DNA from 2 places in the Bacillus sp. SIMBA_154 genome. Region 2 is predicted to be linked to the other one. Evidence: riboswitches for the same ligand, from Rfam matches in the RefSeq annotation. Region 2 holds a riboswitch; the other holds the start of a gene.
The links. Region 2 has a riboswitch for thiamine pyrophosphate ahead of tenA (thiaminase II). Riboswitches for the same ligand answer to the same signal wherever they lie in the genome.
Positions count from the first base shown of each region.

Region 1: another riboswitch for thiamine pyrophosphate. It lies ahead of thiC (phosphomethylpyrimidine synthase ThiC); the one in region 2 lies ahead of tenA (thiaminase II).

Region 1 covers NZ_JAWJBV010000006.1:190,910-196,816, reverse strand. Annotated here, with positions in the region: gene R0K30_RS11400 (hypothetical protein) at 1-63, shown strand, start outside; gene thiC (phosphomethylpyrimidine synthase ThiC) at 97-1,857, opposite strand; TPP riboswitch at 1,984-2,094, opposite strand; gene R0K30_RS11390 (YhcN/YlaJ family sporulation lipoprotein) at 2,521-3,138, opposite strand; gene safA (SafA/ExsA family spore coat assembly protein) at 3,272-4,531, opposite strand; gene nadA (quinolinate synthase NadA) at 4,664-5,773, opposite strand; gene nadC (carboxylating nicotinate-nucleotide diphosphorylase) at 5,760-5,907, opposite strand, start outside.
Region 2 covers NZ_JAWJBV010000002.1:517,263-523,169, forward strand. Annotated here, with positions in the region: gene tenI (thiazole tautomerase TenI) at 1-502, opposite strand, end outside; gene tenA (thiaminase II) at 477-1,187, opposite strand; TPP riboswitch at 1,266-1,375, opposite strand; gene R0K30_RS06145 (monovalent cation:proton antiporter family protein) at 1,429-3,276, opposite strand; gene prpE (bis(5'-nucleosyl)-tetraphosphatase PrpE) at 3,439-4,182, shown strand; gene R0K30_RS06155 (RluA family pseudouridine synthase) at 4,223-5,089, opposite strand; gene R0K30_RS06160 (NAD kinase) at 5,134-5,907, opposite strand, start outside.

The DNA.
Region 1 (5,907 bases), on a different contig from region 2:
ATGGCGATTGCAGTAAGAGCACTTTTCCATCTCGTGAGAAAAGCCTTTTCAGCCGTTTTATAAAACCCCGCACAAAAGGAGTGCGAGGTTCTTTTTTTAGGATTGATAGATTTGACTTCCTTGGCTGATAAACTCTTTTGCCTTCTTCTCCATCTCTTTTTTCACTTCTTCTGATTGATTGCGGATATCATGAGAAATTTTCATACTGCAAAACTTCGGTCCGCACATGGAGCAAAAGTGAGCGGTCTTTGCGCCTTCAGCAGGCAATGTTTCGTCATGGAACGCCAAAGCTCTTTCTGGATCAAGTGACAGGTGGAATTGATCCCGCCACCTAAATTCAAATCTGGCTTTCGATAATGCATCATCGCGCTTTTGAGCAGCAGGATGTCCTTTTGCTAGATCAGCTGCATGTGCGGCAATTTTATAAGCAATGACACCTTCTCTCACATCTTCTTTGTTCGGCAAACCTAAATGCTCTTTTGGTGTCACATAGCAGAGCATGGCTGTTCCATACCAGCCGATCATGGCAGCGCCGATAGCGGATGTAATGTGATCATACCCCGGGGCAATATCTGTTGTAAGAGGTCCTAGCGTGTAAAATGGTGCCTCTTTGCAAATCTCCATCTGCTTATCGACATTTTCTTTGATTTTATCCATTGGGACATGTCCAGGTCCTTCAATCATCACCTGTACATCATGTTTCCAGGCGATCTCTGTCAATTCCCCTAGCGTTTTCAGCTCTGCAAACTGCGCCTCATCATTTGCATCAGCGATCGAACCTGGTCTGAGTCCATCTCCAAGAGAAAAAGCAATATCATAGGTTTTCATAATTTCACAAATATCTTCGAAATGGGTATAAAGAAAGTTTTCTTGATGATGAGCGAGACACCACCTTGCCATAATAGCTCCGCCTCTTGACACAATTCCCGTTACCCGATCGACTGTAAGCGGAATATACCTTAATAGCACGCCCGCATGAATCGTGAAGTAGTCTACACCTTGCTCTGCTTGTTCAATTAATGTGTCTCTGTACACGTCCCACGTCAAATCTTCTGCCACTCCATTCACTTTTTCAAGTGCCTGATAAATGGGAACGGTTCCTACTGGGACTGGGCAATTCCGAATGATCCATTCTCTCGTTGTATGAATGTCCTTCCCAGTGGACAGGTCCATCATTGTGTCTGCCCCCCACCTGATCGCCCACGTCATCTTCTCTACCTCTTCATCGATGGATGACGTCACAGCTGAATTGCCAATATTCGCATTGATTTTGACGTGAAAATGCTTTCCAATAATCATCGGCTCACTTTCTGGATGGTTAATATTCGCTGGGATGACTGCTCTTCCGCTAGCTACTTCCTCTCTCACAAACTCAGGGCTCAGCTGTTCTCTCAAAGCGATAAATTCCATTTCAGGTGTGATGATGCCTTTTTTTGCATAATGCATTTGTGTCACACTGGCGCCATTTTTCGCGCGGAGCGGCACATGATGAAAATCAGTATGGACATGATGAAAGGACTCTTTCCCCTTTGAACGATACCCGTTATCTTCTGGTTTCACATGACGCCCTTCATAGCTTTCTGTATCTCCTCTTTCTTTAATCCACGCCGCTCTAAGACGCTTTAAACCCTTTGTAACATTAATATGGGCGTTTTCATCTGTGTACGGTCCACTTGTATCGTACACACGGATCGGGTCATTTTGAATGTCGCCCGCCTGTGTCACAGTATTTGAGAGCATAATCTCCCTTTTTGGCACCAAGATGTCAGGTCTTGAGCCCTGCTCATACACCTTTCGACTTCCGTCAAAGCTTGATAGTAAAGATTGGGTTGATGGGACATTTTTCTTTTCTTTCATTTGCTGTTCTCTCCTTCTCTTTTTGTCATCGGACAGGATGGAATCAGCACCAGCAAAAAACCAGGCTCTATGTTGAGAACCTGGTTTCGTCGTCAGAAAAAAACATGAATGTCATTCATATGACACATGTATCATCTTCAACTTCCCCACGCTGGTACGAGCCAGATCAGGTCCAAAGGGTTAAGAAACTTAAGCTTCTCTCTCAGCCCACTTTAGCGGGCACCCCTAGTCACTTTTATTGATTTCCACATCAGTTTATCATAGAGACGATATGAAAAAAAGAAGATTCAGGAAAATAGTTCCTTTCCCCTACAAGCTGTACCGATGAGCATGATATGCAAACTTCTATACAACAGCTTCCCCTTTATTTCGATCAAATCAGAAATCATCATTGATCCTTTTTTCCTACTATGTATAATTAATCTAAATGAAGAATTTTTTATACAAACTACTTGTTCAAAGGAAGTTCTAGTCGATTGCAAACATTTCTAACATTTATCAGTGATGAATCGGACGATGATGAAGTGGACATCCATTATTGCTGGTATTTTATTACTTGGATTTGGCTGTTATTTCTTTTACGAATTTTATATAGGCATCAAGATATATTTTTAAGAAAAGGCTAGAGTTCGTAATGAACTTTAGCCTTTTTTATTCATTCAACTATCGGGTCATGCCTGTTTGTCCTGTTTCAAATTGTGTTTTTCTCATATCTCTGAAGCGTGTGAATGCTCCTTCATCTTTGATGACTTGGACAGCTCTTCCATCTGCATAACGAGTCGCTGCTTCTTCTACTTGTGATACGCCCTCTTCCGTCAGGCGTCCATCCGATTTAATCGCAATATACACATTTTCATCAGTGACCATAACTTGTGAGTCTGCTACGTGATTCATTTTATTCACGCGGTTCGCAATTTTTCGTGAACGCTGTATGTTCTCTTGTTTATCGTAGCCAGAGAACGACATTTGGTTATGATAATTCATATCTCCATGACTGTAGCGTCCATCTCCGCCAGTAAGCGGCATTCTCACTTGATCCTCCGTAGGACGCGAACGATAATCAACATTCGTTGTATTTTCGTTCATCCCTTCCATAAGCTCAGAAATTGGGCCTTGGTGATCTTGGTTGTTGTCTGCCGCCCGTTGATTCGAATGATAACCGACCGGCTGGCCTGATTGATTATAACGAGTATCTACACCCGCATTGTCATTTGTACCACATGCAGTTAAACCAATAGGAAGAAGCACTAATGCGATTGTTTTTTGCCATTTTTGTCTCAAACGAAAAACCCCCTGTACAAATTCAATCTCATGAGCGCGAAACTGGCTCTGTTTTAGCATGTACAGTTCAGGGAAAAATCAAGCTGTCAGTTATAAACAAAAAAAGGAACGATTGAGATCGTCCCTTCTGTCATTAATCTTCTTCGTCTTCTTCTGGTCTTGCAAAAACGGATTGACCCGGATATGGCTGCATATAAGGCTGAGCAGGATAAGCCCCCATTTGACCATAAGGAACAGGATTTGGATAATGTCCAGGCCATGGCTGATGATGATGCTTCATGCCATCATCACAACCGCAGTCTTCCTTGCCATAGGCTTCATTTGAAGCGTTTGGATAAAAGCCTTGATTCACGTTCGCATTCACGTTCGCATTCACGTTCGCATTTGCGCCTGTATTTGGATGCATATGGTGGTGCCAGTGATGTCCATCGTTTGCATGATGCTCATGATTTTCCCCGTAGTAAGCTGGCGCTTGATAGGCTGGATAATACGGCTGGGCCGGGTAAGGATACGGCATCATGTGATGGTGATAATAGGGCTGGACCGGATAACAAAGACCTGAACCCGGTAAGATAGGTGAAGCCGGCACCATTTGCTGCGGATATGGATACATCGCAGGCATGTAATGACCATGACCATAATAAGGATCATATGATTCATGATGAGGATGCTGGTGATGATCTTTATTTTCTGCCATTCCTCCTACTGCTGTCCCTCCAACATTCGGCATTTGTGGGAAGTTAGGAAGGTTTGGGTAATTGCTATGCTCCATATCTTTTCCCTCCTCTTTTTGAAGCGGAATATGAATAAACGGATCATATCCCTTTGCCACCTCATCTTTGTGATGATCCTTATTCTCATGATGAAAATAGTCCTTGTGATCTTTATGTTCCTTATTTTCATGATAAAAATGATCCTTGTGATCTTTATGGTCCTTCTTCTCATCATGAACATGATCTTTCTTTTCATAAAAGTGATCTTTTTTCTCATGATGTTCTTTTTTGGGAGGAGGCGTGAATGGCTGGTAGAGATTGGTCTGATAATAGTTCACATCAACTTGCGGAAAAACTGGCTGCTCGATCTTTGGCACTGGCGGTACATAAGGTACCGGTTCATTTGGCTTTTCCTTCGGTTTCGTATCTTGCACTTGCACGACATCCTTTGGCTTTTCTTTCACATACGGATGTTCTTTCTGCTTTGGCATTTCTTTCACTTTTTGGTGATCTGTTTTCACAGGAACACCACTAGATGGAATCTTGATCTTCATACCCGGCATGATCAAATCTGGATTACTGAGCTGTGAATTTAGTTTTTTCAATTCTTGAAAGTCGACTCCGTATTTCTTTGAAATTTTCCAAAGGGAGTCTCCTTTTTGCACAATATGAATTTTCAACGTTTTCCCCTCCTATTGCAAAACGTGAACGTAGCGGTTATGTCAGAAGTACAATATGTTTCAACATAATTTTATGCCTATTTACAAGCCGATATGATAAAAACTTGTTTTCTGATAGGAGGGGCTGATGCTTTATTTAATGGTGAGCATTTTATTTAATGCAAGCAAAGCCTCTTTTGTTATCTCTTCATTGACCTGAATCAAACCAACCGGCTCACCCTTCTCAATACTTTCAAGTGACCATAACAAATGAGGCAGATCAATACGGTTCATGGTCAAACATGGACACATATCTGGGTTAAGGGATTCAATTTGTTTATCCGGGTGCTGGTCTATGATGCGTTTGACTAAATTCATTTCTGTTCCGATCGCCCACTTGCTTCCTGCTGGCGCCTGCTTGATCGTATCAATAATAAATTTCGTTGAACCAGCTAGATCAGAAGCTCTTACCACCTCATGCGTGCACTCTGGATGGACAAGGATTTGAATGTCACGATCTCTTTTTCTCGTTTCTTCAATATTCTGAACGGTAAACTTCTCATGTACGGAGCAATGCCCTTTCCATAAAATCATTTTGATGCGATGGAGCGGCTGATCGGTGATGAGCTTTTCTTCTACTTGATCCCAGACAGCCATTTCTTCTAGCGGGATACCTAAATCAAAGGCTGTATTACGCCCTAAATGCTGATCAGGGAGAAACAGAATCCGCTCTTTTTGTGTAAGCGCCCACTCCAGTACTTTCTTAGCGTTTGAAGATGTGACGGTCGCCCCGCCATGCTTGCCGACAAATGCTTTAATATCAGCTGTTGAGTTGACATAAGTGAGCGGGAGTATCGTATCTCCAAATAGATCAGTGAGCTGTTCCCATGCTCTGTCCGTTTGTTTCATGTTCGCCATATCCGCCATTGAACAGCCTGCTCTCATATCTGGCAACAGGACGTGCTGATTCTTTTTTGACAGCATATCTGCCGTTTCTGCCATGAAGTGAACACCGCAGAACACTATGTATTCTGCCTCCTGATTGTCAGCAGCTATTTGCGCTAGCTGCAATGAATCACCTGTTGCATCTGCAAATTGGATGACCTCATCTTTTTGATAATGATGGCCTGGTATAAAAAGCTTTGATCCAAAAGCTCGTTTAATGTCTAACACACGCTGCTTCATCTCTTCATAAGAGCGGTGTTTATATTCATCTGGCATCATGGCCGAATGTTGATTCGCTAGTACATCAAGCATGGACATGAGTCGTTCCCCCTTTATGGCTGAATTCCATATTCATACTAAAATCGAATGATGGAGCAGAATGTGTCAGAAAACCAAGCGAAATGATGTCTACACCTGTCCCCCGGTAGCTTGGTAATGTCTCTAATGTGATG
Region 2 (5,907 bases):
CATGCATCAAGTCCGGGATTCGATCAGGCGTCATTCCGCCAATGACCACCACCGGAATGGACAGCGCAGAAGTCAGTTCTTCCACAAGCTTTACGCCTCTCGCCTTAAGTCCTGGTTTACATGAGGTGTCATATATGTGCCCAAACATGACATACTCTGCACCACTTTCCTCGGCCGCTTTGGCTTCTTCTATCGAATGAACAGACACACCCGCATGAAGGTGAGGAAATTTTTGTCGCAGCTCCTTTGGCGAAAAGCTGTGACCTGGGAGATGTACCCGGTGAATATTGGTGAGCAGCGCAACGTCTACTCGGTCATTGATAACGAGTTTCTCTTTCGGTACACCTTCTGAAAGGAGTTGTCTCACGAGATCAACAAGTTCACTTGCTGTTTTAGACCGTTCCCGGATATGAATAAAGTCCACTTTAGATTCAATGGCTTTTATTTGCTTGATCAGCTCATTGACCGGAAACGAATCATTTGTCACTGCGTGGAGTTCCATTTGCACCAACCCCATCCAAGCATGCTGTTTGCCACGTTTCTTTTTTATACGCCATCTCCCAGAAATGGTATTCGTAATAGCTTGAAATCACAAAATTTTCTTTCATATTGGCCCGCACATGTTCTGGTGCTTTTTCCGCAAGTTCATCAAAGCGGTTGACCTGTTCAAAGACAAGCTCTTTAAACCAATCTCCTCCATATGTCAAAATCCATTCTTGATAAATCGGATGGTCAGGTGTCGTTTGTTTCAGCTTTTCTCCCACCTCATAATATAGCCAGTAGCACGGCAATAACGCGGCTAAAATTTCTTCAAATCGTCCGCTTTTCACAGACCTGTACATATGTGAGGTATACGCATAAGCAGTGGGTGAAGGCTTAAAGCTTTCAAGTGCTTCATCAGAGATCTGAAGCAGCTCTGTGAACTTTCTATGCAGCGATAGCTCTGCTTCATACGTGCCCTGCGCATGATACGCCATTCTGCCCGTCGTATGTAAGTCCTCACTAATGGCAGCTCCATATGCTTGCATCTTTGCGAAATGAGTTAAATAATACGAATCCTGCATCACGTAATAGGTGAACCGATCGAGTGAAAGTGTGCCATCTCCAATCCCTTTCACAAAAGGATGCGTAAAGCTTCCATTCCACCATGTTGCTGCTGCCTCTTTACATTCCTTTGAAAATGTCATGTTTCTCTCCTCCTGTTTCTTCATATAAAAAAGCCACTTTCCGCGTGGAAAGTGGCTTGGAATTTGTAAAAAGCATAGTCAAAAACCGCACCACTTCCCTACGCAGGTATGAACCTGTTCAGGTAATGAGGGTCTAAAAGTCGACACTTTTATCTCAGCCCTTTTAAAGGACTCCCCTAGTGGATCAAACATATAATGTTGTACCTCTATCTTAATCAGGAATTGTTCATTGGTCAAGGGTTCATTGCAACTCTAATTGGGCTCTAAGTCCTGCTACATACTCACGAGAGCCCGACACAAGCACGCGGTCTCCGCTTCTGAGCGTCGTATCTCCGTGCGGTACTAAGCTGTCTACCCCTCTGAAAATACGGACAAAGACCAAATCACCGATAAACGGAAATTCCCTCAGCATGACATTATGATACCGATGATTGTTCATTTGAATTTGATACAAGGAAGTATCCTCATTTGTTAACAATCGAATCGCATCTGGTGCTTCAATCAAGGCTCTTAGCACCGTTTTAGATGATAGGAAATTCGAAAACGTATCAATACCCGCTTCCTTCAATGTCAGCTCTGCCTCAGCTTTGTTGACACTAGCAATGACTTGTTTCGCTCCTTCTTCTTTTGCAAATAAAGCAATTTCCTTATTTTGCGTCTCGCTGCCTGTTGCTACGACTAGAACATCCTCCCGGCCGATGCCTGCCTTTCTCAGCGTTTCATCGTCGTACTCTTCAATCGCTTCAACTTCAAAGATCGAATCGGCAAGCAGTGCTTCTTTATTTTCTTGAAAAACGTGCAAAATACGGATGTCATATTCATCCTGATGCAAGTCAAGTGTCACAGGTAAAGTCAGCTGGTTTGCGCCAATAAAGGTCACACGTTTTTTTTGATTCGCTTCTTGTTCTTTTTTAAACAGCGCTTTAAACCAAACAGGCGTTAAAATACTCGTCAGCACAGCGACTAAAATCAGTGCGCCTGACATTTTATGATCAATGACACCGAGCCGCTCCCCAATCGTCGCAGCTGCAATGACGAGTGATAACGTCGATGTTAATAAAAAGCCGGAGCCGATGACTTTTTTCATGTCATACCATTTTTTCAAATAAAGAATTGGAATTAGCTTACTAAGCAGTAATGCAAAAAACAATAGCGGAATCATGATCATAATGGTTGGGTCCTTGAACAGCGCCCATATATTCAAGTCCACACCGACCATCACAAAAAAGATCGGGATTAAAAATCCGTAACCAAATGAGTCCAGCTGCTGAACAAGCTCTTTATTTGGCGAAAGAAGGGACACGAGCACACCTGCTAAAAACGCCCCAAGAATATTTTCAGCACCGAGTGATTCAGATAAGGCAACTAAGACTATAATGAGAGTAAAGATTGCCCTTGTCCCAATTTGCACCGTTCCTTTTGACATGGACTGAAAAATGGATTTTGTCTTAAATACTCGGCCAAATAAATAAAGAAGAATGCCTGCTGCAAATAATAATAGCAGAAGCCACATGTTCCCTGTTCCATCGCCATAAATGGAGGAAAACACAGCCAGTAAAATCATTGTCACCAAATCAGCAATGACGGCCACAAGCAGAATGATTTGACCAATATTCGTCTGCATCAACTTTTCCTCTTTTAAGGTTGGAACCACTACACCTAATGAGATGGTGGAAATGATGAGCGTCATTAAAAAGGCATTTTGAATAAACCCTGCAAGTACAAACGCATAGGACAGGATAAAGGAAATACAAAATACCCCAAGAAAAATTATGGTGGCTGCTTTAAACGTATTTGGTTCTTTTAAACCACTTGGAAGTTCTCGTGCTTTCTTCTTTGATTCAAAAGAAGAAAAATCTATTTCAAGTCCACTTAAAAACATCAGAAAAATAAAACCGAGCATGGATAACGTATCTAGCCATGCATCATGTTCGACAACCAGTTGAAACCCGCTTTTTCCAATGATGAGCCCCATGATAATTTCAGCGACAACGACCGGAATGGTCAACTTAAATCGGTGCAATAAAATGGGGGTGAAAAAGGCGACAATAATAACGACAACGAGTGATGAAACAGATGTATGCTCCATTGGCTAAAGCCTCCTAACATTGATGTTTAATCTTTTAAGTCTTACGTTAAAGCATTGATTCTAACAATTGCCTAAATGAAATGAAAGCCATTCGGTATATGTTCTAAAATTCAAACTTCTTTATACCCGATGAATGGATGAGAAAGATCAGGAGGAAACCTTATGAAATTCGATATCATTGGTGATATCCACGGCTGCTTCGAAGAGCTGCTTACCCTCATACACAAACTAGGATACGAACTCAAACATGGATTACCCGTCCATCCTGATAAGAGAACGCTAGCACTTGTCGGTGATTTAACAGATCGAGGCCCTCAATCAGTAGACGTGATGCAATTTGTCATACATGCCTATTCACATGGAGCGATCCGTTACGTGCCTGGAAACCATTGCTTTAAGCTTTATCGCTATTTGAAAGGAAATCCCGTTAAATTACTGCATGGCATTGAAACAACAGTGAACGAAATAAAAAAACTGCCGCTTCATGAAAAAAACAAATTATCACATGAATTTAAACAGTTATTTGAGAAGGCTCCGCTTTATGATGTGCTGATTCCAGATGAGCTGATCATTGCACACGCAGCGATGAAGGAAAAGGATATTGGAAAGGAGCCGAATAAACAGATGCGATCCTATCTATTATTTGGTGCTGTCACAGGAGAGACTTGGCCAGATGGACGACCTGTGCGGAAGGATTGGGCAAAGGAATATGAAGGGAAACCGTGGATTGTTTACGGTCATACACCGGTGAAAGAACCTCGATTCGTTGGCAAAACAGTCAATATTGATACAGGCTGCGTTTTTGGAAATCAGCTGTCGGCTCTTCAATATCCTGAGCTTGAAACTGTCTCTGTCCCTTCATCTATGCCTTATGATGATTCTAGATTCCAGCATTTCACATCATAAAAACCCGGCCCTGCTTTGCAGGTGACCGGGTTTTCATTGTTTAAAGAAGCAATGCCTTCATGTCAGCTGGCAATGGAGCCGAAAATGTCATTTGCTCACCTGTCATCGGATGAGGAAAGATAAGGGTTTCACTATGCAGCGCCTGCCGGTCTATCCGCTCGCTCGTTCCGCCATACAGCGTATCACCGATGAGCGGATGACCAAGATATTGCATGTGCACACGAATTTGATGTGTTCTTCCAGTTTCAAGTACAAGAGACACATCCGACATGTTCAAATCAGCGTCTACCTGTCGTACTGTATAATGCGTCACTGCCTCCTGGCCAGCCTCATCGACCATGCGTTCAATGATACTATCCCCTTTTCGGGCAATTTTTGCACGAACGGTTCCGTGCTTTTGTGCAATTATGCCCTGTGTAAAAGCTCTGTACGTTCGCTTGACCTCCCCTTCTTTTTGCGCTTTTGATAAAAGGCTGTGTGCAAAGCGATGTTTGGCGACAAGCATCACGCCAGATGTATCACGATCAAGACGGCTCACCAAATGAACCGTCAGCCGCACTGACTGCTCAGCATAATGGTAAAGCAGACCATTCGCAATACTATGCTCAGGATGCTCTCTAGAAGGAATGGATGGGATATATGGCTTTTTATTCAGCACAAGCACATGCTCATCCTCAAATATAATATCCAGCGGAATCGGAGCTGGTTTTAGACCTTCACTCACTTTTTCCTCAGGAAATAAAATGGTGAGCCTGTCTCCCTCGTGAAGCTCGTATCTCACGGTGACATGCTCTCCATTAATCAGCAGATCACCGCCATCAAATTTAATATCCGTCAGCATTCTTTTTGAAATGCCAAGATCAATTAAAAAGTCCTTTAAGAGCAGCCCCTTTTCTTTGGCTGTCATGGTTTTGGTTAACGTAAAGTATTTCAGCGAGAACGACCTCTTTCTTATTCTCCTTTTCCGATAAAGGAATCTTGCACCCTTTTCCAAAACGGAAATGGTCTAAATCGGGCAAAACGAACATTCTCGTCTGCCACCCGGCATTGAATAGATTTAACATCTTTATGAAGCAGCGACAAATGATCAATTGTTACCTGAAAATCAACATCATTAATTGGTTTGATTACACAAGTATGGTGGTCTGGCAAAATCAGCGGTGAACCGACCGTACGGAATACTCTGTTGTTGATTGAGGCCATTTCTGCCAGCTGAATGGCTCTAATGGAAGGGTGGATAATGGCGCCCCCAAGTGCTTTATTATAGGCCGTACTGCCAGATGGCGTAGACAAACAAAGACCGTCTCCTCTGAAAGTTTCAAAAAGCTGACCCCTAATTTCAACATCTGCCACAAGCGTACCTTCCATACTTTTAATCGTACATTCATTCATTGCTAAATATTTCTCTTCCCGGCCGCCATCGTTGTATCTGACGATGACTTCAAGAATCGGATATTCCACAATATGATAAGGTGTTTTGGCAATCGCTAGGACAAGCTTTTCGATTTCACTTGGCACCCAATCAGCATAAAAACCAAGATGACCTGTATGAACACCAACAAAAGCCGTTTCATTCAGGCGGTTGCTATAGCGGTGAAAGGCATATAAAAGGGTTCCGTCTCCTCCAACAGTAATGACAAGATCCGGTTCCTCTTCATTTAATTCCATTCCAAAATCCAATAAGTAGGTCTGAATTTTATTTTTAAGTGTGTCAGATACAGAATT